3 regions of the Rahnella sp. EDr1-12 genome follow, and region 2 is predicted to be linked to each of the others. Evidence: predicted binding sites of a transcription regulator. Region 2 holds the regulator's gene; each other region holds the start of a gene.
What was found. The regulator CRP, encoded in region 2, controls carbon source genes, mostly activating them, when cyclic AMP is high. The targets are predictions, from matches to a motif close to ATGTGANNNNNNTCACAT.

Region 1 (3,146 bases), 340 kb from region 2:
GCGTCGGTTCGTCGAGGATCAGGACTTTTGGCCGCGTCATTAATCCGCGGGCAATCGCCACTTTTTGCTGATTACCACCGGAGAGCAGGCCAATAGGCTGCATCATCGATGGCGTTTTAATATTGAAGAGACGAATGAAATCTCCGACAGCCTGTTGTTCATCAGCATGTTTGAGACGTCCGCCGCCGTGGCTGAAATAACGCAGCGCTGTCAGCGACATATTCTCTTTCACTGACATCCCAAGCACTAAACCATCACGTTTGCGGTCTTCGGAAATGTAAACGATGCCGTTCGCCAGCCCGTCCTGCGGTGAGTGAGTCACCACTTCGCGGCCATCCAGTGAAACGTTGCCACTTTTGCGCGGCAACGCGCCATACAGGATTTTCATCAGTTCGGTACGACCCGCACCCATCAACCCTGAAACGCCGAGGATTTCGCCGCTGTGCAGATCAAAGCTGACGTTATCCACGCCGGGCCCGCTGACATTACGCACCTGCAAACGCAGCGCACCGCGTTCATGATTAATGCGGGGATATTGTTCTTCGAGGCGACGGCCAACCATCATTTCAATCAGCGTGTCTTCCTCCAGCGAACTGACCGGACGCTCAGCGATGAACTGCCCGTCGCGGAAAACGGTGACGTCGTCGCAGATTTCAAAGATTTCTTTCATACGGTGGGAGATATACACCACACCGCAGCCAGCCGCTTTCAGCTCACGAATGACGCTGAACAGAGAGGCGGTTTCAGTATCGGTCAGGGCATCCGTCGGTTCATCCATAATGATGACTTTGGATTCAAAGCTCAGCACTTTGGCAATCTCGACCATTTGCTGGTCGCCGATGGATAAATCCCCCACCAGCCGGTTGCTTTTGTAACGCAGATTCAGGCGCGCCAGCAGTTTATCGGCTTCGGCATACATCTTTTTCCAGTTGATGCGGCCAAAACCGTTCACAAACTCGCGGCCAAGGAAGATATTCTCGGCAATGGTCAGTTGAGGGATCAGGTTTAATTCCTGATGGATAATACCGATCCCGGCTTCCTGCGACGCTTTCGGACCGTTAAACACCGTTTCCTTTCCGAGGAAATGCACTGAACCGGCATCTTTTTGATAGATGCCGGTCAGCACTTTCATCATCGTGGATTTACCCGCGCCGTTTTCACCCACCAGCGCCATAACACGTCCCGGATAAACGCTGAGCGCCGCGCCGGAAAGTGCTTTTACGCCGGGAAAGGCTTTATCAATCCCTGTCAGTTGCAGCAAAGGTTGCATAAAGGCCTCAGAAGGTTACGCCGGCACACAGGATCACATTCGCGTACGGCGAACATTCCCCGCTGCGGATGACAGCCCGACTTTTTTCGGTTTGCGCTTTGAATGCCTCATGACTGACGTAATCCAAAGCAATGGTGTTTCCCTGGTGTTGTTCGAGTTGTGTCAATCGGGCGAGTAACGCTTCATGGAGTTGAGGATTTTTCGTGAGGATTTCCTCTGCGAGGATAGCCCGCTCAACCTGCATCTCGTGTGTCACTACCTCTAAGACTTGTAAAAAGGTGGGAACTCCCTGGGTTAGCGCCAGATCGATGCGCTGGCAAGCTGCTGGCACCGGAAGTCCGGCATCGCCAATAACCAGGTGATCGGTATGACCTAACCGGGCAATAACAGTTGAGATTTCGGCATTTAACAGCGGTGACTTCTTCATTTTGACTCCTACAGCGAAACGTTTCGCTCACGGATGAGTTTATGAAAATGTCCGCACAAGGCAACGAAGATGTGATGGAATTGTGATCAGCGTCGAAACGTTTCGCTGAATGATTCAGAAATCAGAGGGCAATTTGAGTTAGTCGTTTCAGAAAGGATTACGCGCAAACAAAACAGGGTACCCGAAGGTACCCTGTCAGAGACTCAAGTGAACGTCAGATTTCCACCTGAGTACCCAGTTCGATAACGCGGTTCGGCGGGATCTCAAACTGATCTGGCGCGCGCAGGGCGTTTCGGCTCAGGGCCATAAACAGCTTACCGCGGAAGTAGAGATACCAAGGACGCTTGGTCAGGATCAGCGATTCGTGCGACATAAAGAACGACGTTTCCATCATCCGGCACGGCAACCCTTCCAGACCGCAGCGATGGAAGATCTCTTCCACATTCGGCGTTTCTTTAAATCCGTAACTCGCCACCACCCGCCAGAACGTTGGCGACAGTTGCTCGATGGTGACGCGCCGGACGTTATGCACATAAGGCGCATCTTCCGTTCGCAGCGTCAGCAAGACCACCCGCTCATGCAGCACTTTGTTGTGCTTGAGGTTGTGCAGTAAGGCAAAAGGAATGACGTTGATGGCACGGGACATGTAGACCGCGGTGCCCGGAACACGAACCGGCGGCGATTTCTCCAGAGAAGCGATCATTGCCTCGAGAGAATTCCCGTGTTCGTTCATACGGCGCATAAGACGGAAGCGCTCGCTTTTCCAGGTGGTCATCACGATAAACATGCACAAACCGAGCGTCAGCGGCAACCAGCCACCGGAGAACAGTTTCGTGGCGTTCGCGGCAAACAGTGGAATATCCATAAACAGCAGACCGATCAGCAAAATCCCCACCAGGAACGGTTTCCAGTGCCAGTTTTTCAGCGCCACCGTGCAGGAGAGAATGCTGGTCAGCACCATGGTGCCGGTCACGGCGATACCGTACGCCGCCGCCAGATTGCTTGAGTGCTCGAAGCTGGCGATAACGATAACCACCGCGAAATACAGCAACCAGTTTATGGCCGGGATGTAAATCTGACCCGCTTCCATTTCCGAGGTGTGGATGATGCGCATTGGCGGTAAGTAGCCCAGTCGCACAGCCTGACGCGTCAGGGAGAACACACCGGAAATCACCGCCTGAGAAGCGATAATGGTCGCTAACGTGGCTAAAACCAGTAACGGAATCAACGCCCAGTCAGGAGCCAGCAGGAAGAAGGGATTTTTGATCGCTTCCGGATTTTTAAGCAGCAGCGCGCCCTGACCGAAATAGTTCAGAACCAGAGACGGCAGTACCACGGTGAACCAGGCCAGGCGGATCGGGAATTTCCCGAAGTGACCCATATCGGCATACAGCGCTTCCACACCGGTAATCGACAGAACCACCGCGCCGAGTGCCAGGAAGGAGAAGG
Region 2 (3,146 bases):
AGCAGTCGCAAGCGCTCGAAGACGCGTTATCGTCTGCACTATCGAGTAACACTGAAGGCGCGCTGAAGGCTCTGGTCGTGCTGGATTCTCAGGACTGGCCTCATCTCGTTGGAACAGACCTTGTTTGCATGGGACCCATTAACAAACAATCGGCTGAGATAGAGACCTTTTATCAACGAACCCGGCTGGCCCTGCTGGAAACAGACAAAGGAGCAACCTGTCTGTGGATCCTTGAAGCGACATACGAAGAATGGAAAGCAGATAACGCCCGCAAGGTTAAGTAATATTACTTCCTGAAGTACAAAGCCCGGTCGGCTGTACGGGCTTTCCTCACGTTCTACCCCCCATTGATTTCCCGTGTTAATTATCCTTAGTCGCTGCCCCCCCTCAGCCGCTTTCGCACGTCTTCAGCTCGCACAACACCCCTACTTGTTAACGTGGCTTTCGCCACCCGACAAGGCCGAACGATGGTTTTTAAGTCGTTTATCAGTGGCGGGGTTTTAATGGCGCTACCCTCAATTCTGGCCAGTCCAGAGGATTTCGCCGCGCTACAGCGCGAAGGCAGGCTGGATTTTTGCCGCGCGGCGATTTTTAGATTTACTTCGTCATCATTGCCAGACGTATGACTGGTCGTGACTTATTCGACGTTAACCACTTCGAAACTGTGGGTGATCGAGGCGGCTTTGCCCAGCATCAGAGAAACGGAACAATATTTCTCAGCTGACAGGCTGACGGCGCGCTCCACAACCTTGTCAGTCAGGTCTTTACCGGTGACGATGAAGTGCAGATTGATGTGTGTGAACAAACGCGGTACTTCTTCGCGACGTTCTGACGTCAGTTTCACTTCACAGTCACGGACATCGCTGCGGCCTTTTTGCAAAATCGACACCACGTCGATCGCGCTACAGCCACCCGCGGACATCAGCAACATTTCCATCGGGCTCGGTGCTTTATCACCGGCATTCCCGTCCATTAAAACCTGATGACCCGACGCGGATTCACCTAAAAACGTCAGACCTTCCACCCATTTTACGCGTGCGTGCATTTGCTTATCTCCTGGCGTTCTTATTCATCAAATTTTCACCCCAGAGTACCCTTTCACCTAAAAACTGGCAACGTAACCCGATCGCCATCATGCTGAAGCGAGACAACACAAGACAGCATTGCAAACCTGTGTTACAAACAAAGCCGAAACATACTTTCCAGTAAATTGCGGTGACGGTTTTCGCGGTTTAAGAACAGAACCCAAGGTGATAACAGCAATTAACAGGCTGTTTCACTCCGACATCCGCTTGCAGCATTTCTGGTGAGTTACATGCTGATAGGGCGCATTAATATTCAGACGCCGTACAGGGAACTCTGAGCCCTGTGATTTTGGGCAGCGATAATAACAGAGGATAATAGCAAATGGTTCTCGGCAAGCCACAAACAGACCCGACACTTGAATGGTTCCTGTCTCACTGTCATATACATAAGTATCCTTCTAAAAGTACGCTGATTCACCAGGGTGAAAAAGCCGAAACGCTGTACTACATCGTGAAAGGGTCGGTTGCCGTCCTGATTAAAGATGAAGAAGGCAAAGAGATGATACTTTCCTACCTTAACCAAGGTGACTTCATCGGCGAGCTGGGACTCTTCGAAGAAGGTCAGGAACGCAGTGCCTGGGTACGTGCTAAAACTGCCTGCGAAGTGGCTGAAATTTCTTATAAAAAATTCCGCCAGCTGATTCAGGTTAACCCGGACATTTTGATGCGCCTCTCCGCGCAGATGGCAAACCGTCTGCAAATGACGTCAGAGAAAGTCGGTAACCTTGCTTTCCTCGACGTAACGGGCCGTATCGCTCAGACCTTATTGAATCTGGCCAAACAGCCAGATGCCATGACCCACCCGGACGGGATGCAGATTAAAATTACCCGCCAGGAAATCGGTCAGATCGTCGGTTGCTCCCGTGAAACCGTCGGCCGCATTCTCAAGATGCTGGAAGATCAGAGCCTGATCTCCGCACACGGTAAAACGATTGTCGTTTACGGCACACGTTAATCCCTCAAAAAAAGGCGCGACAGCTTACTGTCGCGCCTTTTTTATGGGCTAAGCTTCATCCATGACGCTATGGCGAAGGCTGTTTTATCATCCCGAAGTGAACTATGCACTGCGTCAGACGCTGGTGTTATGTCTGCCGGTCGGCCTCTGCTGGCTGTTTGGGAATCTGCAAATGGGCCTGTTGTTTTCCCTCTGCCCTGCCTGCTGTAACGTCGCCGGTCTTGATACTCCCCACAAACGCTTTTTCAAACGTCTCATTATTGGTGGCGCTCTGTTTGCGCTGGGCAGCATTCTGCTGCAAGTGATGCTGACCGGGTGGCACCTCCCGCTGCCGCTGATCATGCTGTCGCTGGCATTATTACTTGGCGTCACCGGCGAAATCAGCCCGCTCCATGCGCGTCTGTTGCCCGGTGCTTTAGTGGCGACCATCTTTACCCTGAGCATGGTGGGCGTCAGGCCGATGTGGCAGGCACCCGCGCTGTTTGCCGCAGGCACCGCCTGGTACGGCCTGTTTAACTGGGCGTGGTTTCGCATATCAAAAGAACAACCGATGCGCGAAACCCTCAGTCAGCTGTATTTGCAACTGGCGGATTATTTCGAAGCTAAATACAGCCTGCTGACGCAGCATACCGACCCTGAAACCGCGTTGCCGCCGCTGCTCAAGCGCCAGCAACAGGTCATCGATCTTATCGCCCTGCTTTATCAGCAGCTGCACATGCTGCCGCAGCACGGACATCATCATCACTACAAGCGGCTGTTTCAGCGTTTTCAGGTGGCGCTGGATTTGCAGGAGCACATTACCGTCAGCCTGCATCAGCCGGAAGAAGTGCAAAAGTTGGTGGAAGAGAGCCATGCGGAAGCGGTGATCCGCCGTAATGCTCAGGTGATTTCAGCCCGTCTGCGGGTGATTGCTGACGACATTCTTTACCACCGTCTTTCCGGGCGTTTTACCATGGCGAACGAACTGGCGGCGCTGGAGAAAATTGCCGCACGCAATCCGGATAATCCGGTCGGCCAGTTCTGTTATTACCATTTCAGCCGCATCGCACGCCTGCTGCGTACACAGAGGCCACTGTACCGGCGCGATCTGATGAATACTCAGCCGC
Region 3 (3,146 bases), on a different contig from region 2:
AGCCATTGAAGCCGGTGATTATCCTGAGTATGAGTTGGGTGTTCAGCTGATCCCGGAAGAAGACGAATTCAAATATGATTTTGATTTGCTCGACCCGACCAAACTGATCCCGGAAAAACTGGTGCCGGTGCAGCTTATTGGCAAGATGGTGCTAAACCGTAACCCGGACAACTACTTTGCCGAAACCGAGCAGGTCGCCTTCCACCCCGGCCACGTCGTACCGGGCATTGATTTCACTAATGATCCGTTGTTGCAGGGGCGGCTTTTCTCGTATACCGATACGCAAATCAGCCGTCTTGGCGGGCCAAATTTCCACGAAATTCCGATTAACCGGCCAACCTGCCCGTACCACAATTTCCAGCGTGACGGCATGCACCGCCAGGATGTTGATACCAATCCGGCGAACTATGAGCCGAATTCCATTAACAATAACTGGCCGAGAGAAACCCCTCCGGCAGCATCGGGCGGCGGGTTTGAAAGCTATCCTGAACGCATTGATGCGGAAAAAGTCCGCCAGCGCAGTGAATCGTTTGCCGAGTTTTATGCGCAGCCGCGCCTGTTCTGGCTAAGTCAGACGCCGGTGGAGCAGGAGCATATCGCAGGCGCTTTCTCGTTTGAGTTATCCAAAGTTGTGCGGCCTTACATCCGCGAACGTGTTGTTGATTTACTGGCCCGCGTCGATCAGTCTCTGGCCCAACAAGTGGCGAAAAATGTCGGCATTACGCTTTCGCCGGACACGCTGAAAATCAAACCGCCAAAACCGGTAAATGGTCTGGAAAGCGATCCTTCTCTCAGCCTGTATGCCAGTGGCAAAGGCGTGATTAAAGGGCGGCAGGTCGCGCTGTTATTAGGTGACGGTGTCAATGCAGCGGATGTGCTGGAAACCTTGCAGGCGCTTCAGGCCGTTGGCGTTCACCCTAAACTGCTGGCCAGCCATTTAGGCACGGTCACGGCCGATGATGGTTCGACATTGCCGATTGATGCCACGTTTGCCGGTTCGCCGTCGATCACGGTTGACGCAGTGATTGTGCCGCACGGGCATATCGACGCATTGCTGATGAGTGGGGATGCGCGGCATTACGTCCTTGAAGCCTATAAACATCTGAAAGTTATTGGCCTGAGCGGTGATGCGCGACGCTTCAAATCATTGCTGGGGCTTAAAGATGATGTGGCGGAAGAGGGGATCATAGAAGGCGAAAAAGCGGAAGGTGCCTTGCTGAAAGCCTTTGTGAAAAACTTAGCGAAACACCGGATCTGGTCACGCAGCGCTGCGGCAGATGCTGTTCCTGCCTGACAGGTTAACCCGCACCCGGCAGGCAGAGCCTTGTTATAAGGCAATGCCTGCTTTTTTATGCCTGCCACGAAATCAGACCGTTTAAAAATTCGTCTTTTGCGCTGTAATTTGTGACTAACATCACAAATTAAATGTATGCGTTATTCTTGTTGTTACATCATAGTGACGGCCATCACGAAATAACGTCACAATGTTCAGTACAGTTGCCGGGTGTTCCTCCTGCCAATTTATGACCTTACACACAGAGGAGTTTGTTATGTCTCAGCCTGAAGTTTTCCATCTTGGCCTGGCCAAAAAAGATTTAAACGGCGCGACGCTGGCGATTGTACCCGGCGACCCTGAGCGCGTTGAGAAGATTGCCAAACTGATGGAGAACCCGGTTCGCCTGGCTTCCCACCGCGAATTTACCTCATGGCGCGCTGAGCTTGACGGCAAATCTGTGATTGTCTGCTCAACCGGTATCGGGGGTCCTTCCACCTCTATCGCGGTTGAGGAGCTGGCTCAGCTCGGCATCCGTACCTTCCTGCGCGTCGGTACTACCGGTGCCATCCAGCCACACATCAGTGTGGGCGACGTGCTGGTCACCACCGCCGCCGTTCGCCTTGATGGCGCGAGCCTGCACTTTGCACCGATGGAATTCCCGGCAGTGGCCGATTTCGCCTGTACCACTGCGCTGGTTGCTGCGGCTGAGTCCGTGGGTGCACAAACTCACATCGGCGTGACCGCGTCTTCTGACACCTTCTACCCAGGCCAGGAGCGTTATGATACTTACTCTGGCCGCGTGGTTCGTCGCTTTAAAGAATCGATGAAAGAGTGGCAGGAAATGGGCGTCATGAACTATGAAATGGAATCTGCCACCCTGCTGACCATGTGTGCAAGCCAGGGCCTGCGTGCAGGTATGGTTGCCGGTGTCATTGTGAACCGTACGCAGCAGGAAATTCCTGATGCAGAAACCATGAAAAAGACAGAAAGCCACGCGGTTAAGATCGTGGTAGAAGCCGCCCGCCGCCTGGTCTGATTTTACCGTTCTCAAACAAGATATCACCCCGATGGGCTGCCTCTGGCGGCCCATTTTTTTGCCCATTGCCGGTGATCTGTTAAGGTCATGTTAATAGTGAATCTGGAATACTGTCTTTCATTCCGCCTCCGCTTTCATGAAAAAAGGAACTGCATTTTTGACTGTTAACGACATTCTTGATTACACCACCACTTTCATCCGCGCTCATCAGGTATGGGCTGCGCCGATTGTTTTCTTTCTGGCGTTCGGTGAGTCGCTCGCTTTCCTGTCATTGCTGCTTCCTGCAACCTTCATTTTGCTCGGGCTCGGCGCACTGATTGGCGAAACCGGTATTCCTTTCTGGCCCATTTGGGCGGCAGCGGCAGCCGGGGCGTTCTTCGGCGACTGGCTCTCCTATTGGGTCGGTGCCCATTACCAGGATCGCGTTGGTAATTTCTGGCCATTCTCCCGCCATCCGCAAATGTTAGTTCGCGGCCATGCCTTTTTTGATAAATGGGGCATGCCGGGTGCATTCATCGGCCGTTTCTTTGGCCCGCTTCGCGCCGTGGTTCCACTGGTCGCCGGAATTTGCGGTATGCCACAAAAGTATTTCCAGATTGCCAACGTCAGCTCGGCGTTGATCTGGGCCTTCGGCATTCTTGCGCCGGGTGCGTTTGGTATCCAATGGCTGAGCCGCTGGTTGTGAATCCTGCGCTCTGCCTTTGGCCGTCGCAAGGGGGGAAATGCAGAGAAATTCCATTCTGGAAGGCATCCCGCAAAGGCGCGATGCAACAGAAAATAGACTGGACATCCATACAGCCTGCTATTACCGTGACCGCAGGTGATTTGAAGAGG

Region 1: a site for CRP is predicted at 1,778-1,795, ahead of rbsD (D-ribose pyranase). Genes of this name have one in related genera too.
Region 3: a site for CRP is predicted at 1,403-1,420, ahead of udp (uridine phosphorylase). Genes of this name have one in related genera too.

The regions. Positions count from the first base shown of each region.
Region 1 covers NZ_JBLZNY010000004.1:374,512-377,657, reverse strand. Annotated here, with positions in the region: gene rbsA (ribose ABC transporter ATP-binding protein RbsA) at 1-1,270, opposite strand, end outside; gene rbsD (D-ribose pyranase) at 1,278-1,697, opposite strand; gene kup (low affinity potassium transporter Kup) at 1,912-3,146, opposite strand, start outside.
Region 2 covers NZ_JBLZNY010000004.1:34,845-37,990, forward strand. Annotated here, with positions in the region: gene ACO0U8_RS16890 (hypothetical protein) at 1-284, shown strand, start outside; gene ACO0U8_RS16895 (OsmC family protein) at 638-1,045, opposite strand; gene crp (cAMP-activated global transcriptional regulator CRP) at 1,408-2,040, shown strand; gene ACO0U8_RS16905 (YccS/YhfK family putative transporter) at 2,102-3,146, shown strand, end outside.
Region 3 covers NZ_JBLZNY010000008.1:19,371-22,516, reverse strand. Annotated here, with positions in the region: gene katE (catalase HPII) at 1-1,294, shown strand, start outside; gene udp (uridine phosphorylase) at 1,551-2,312, shown strand; gene ACO0U8_RS21780 (DedA family protein) at 2,449-2,997, shown strand.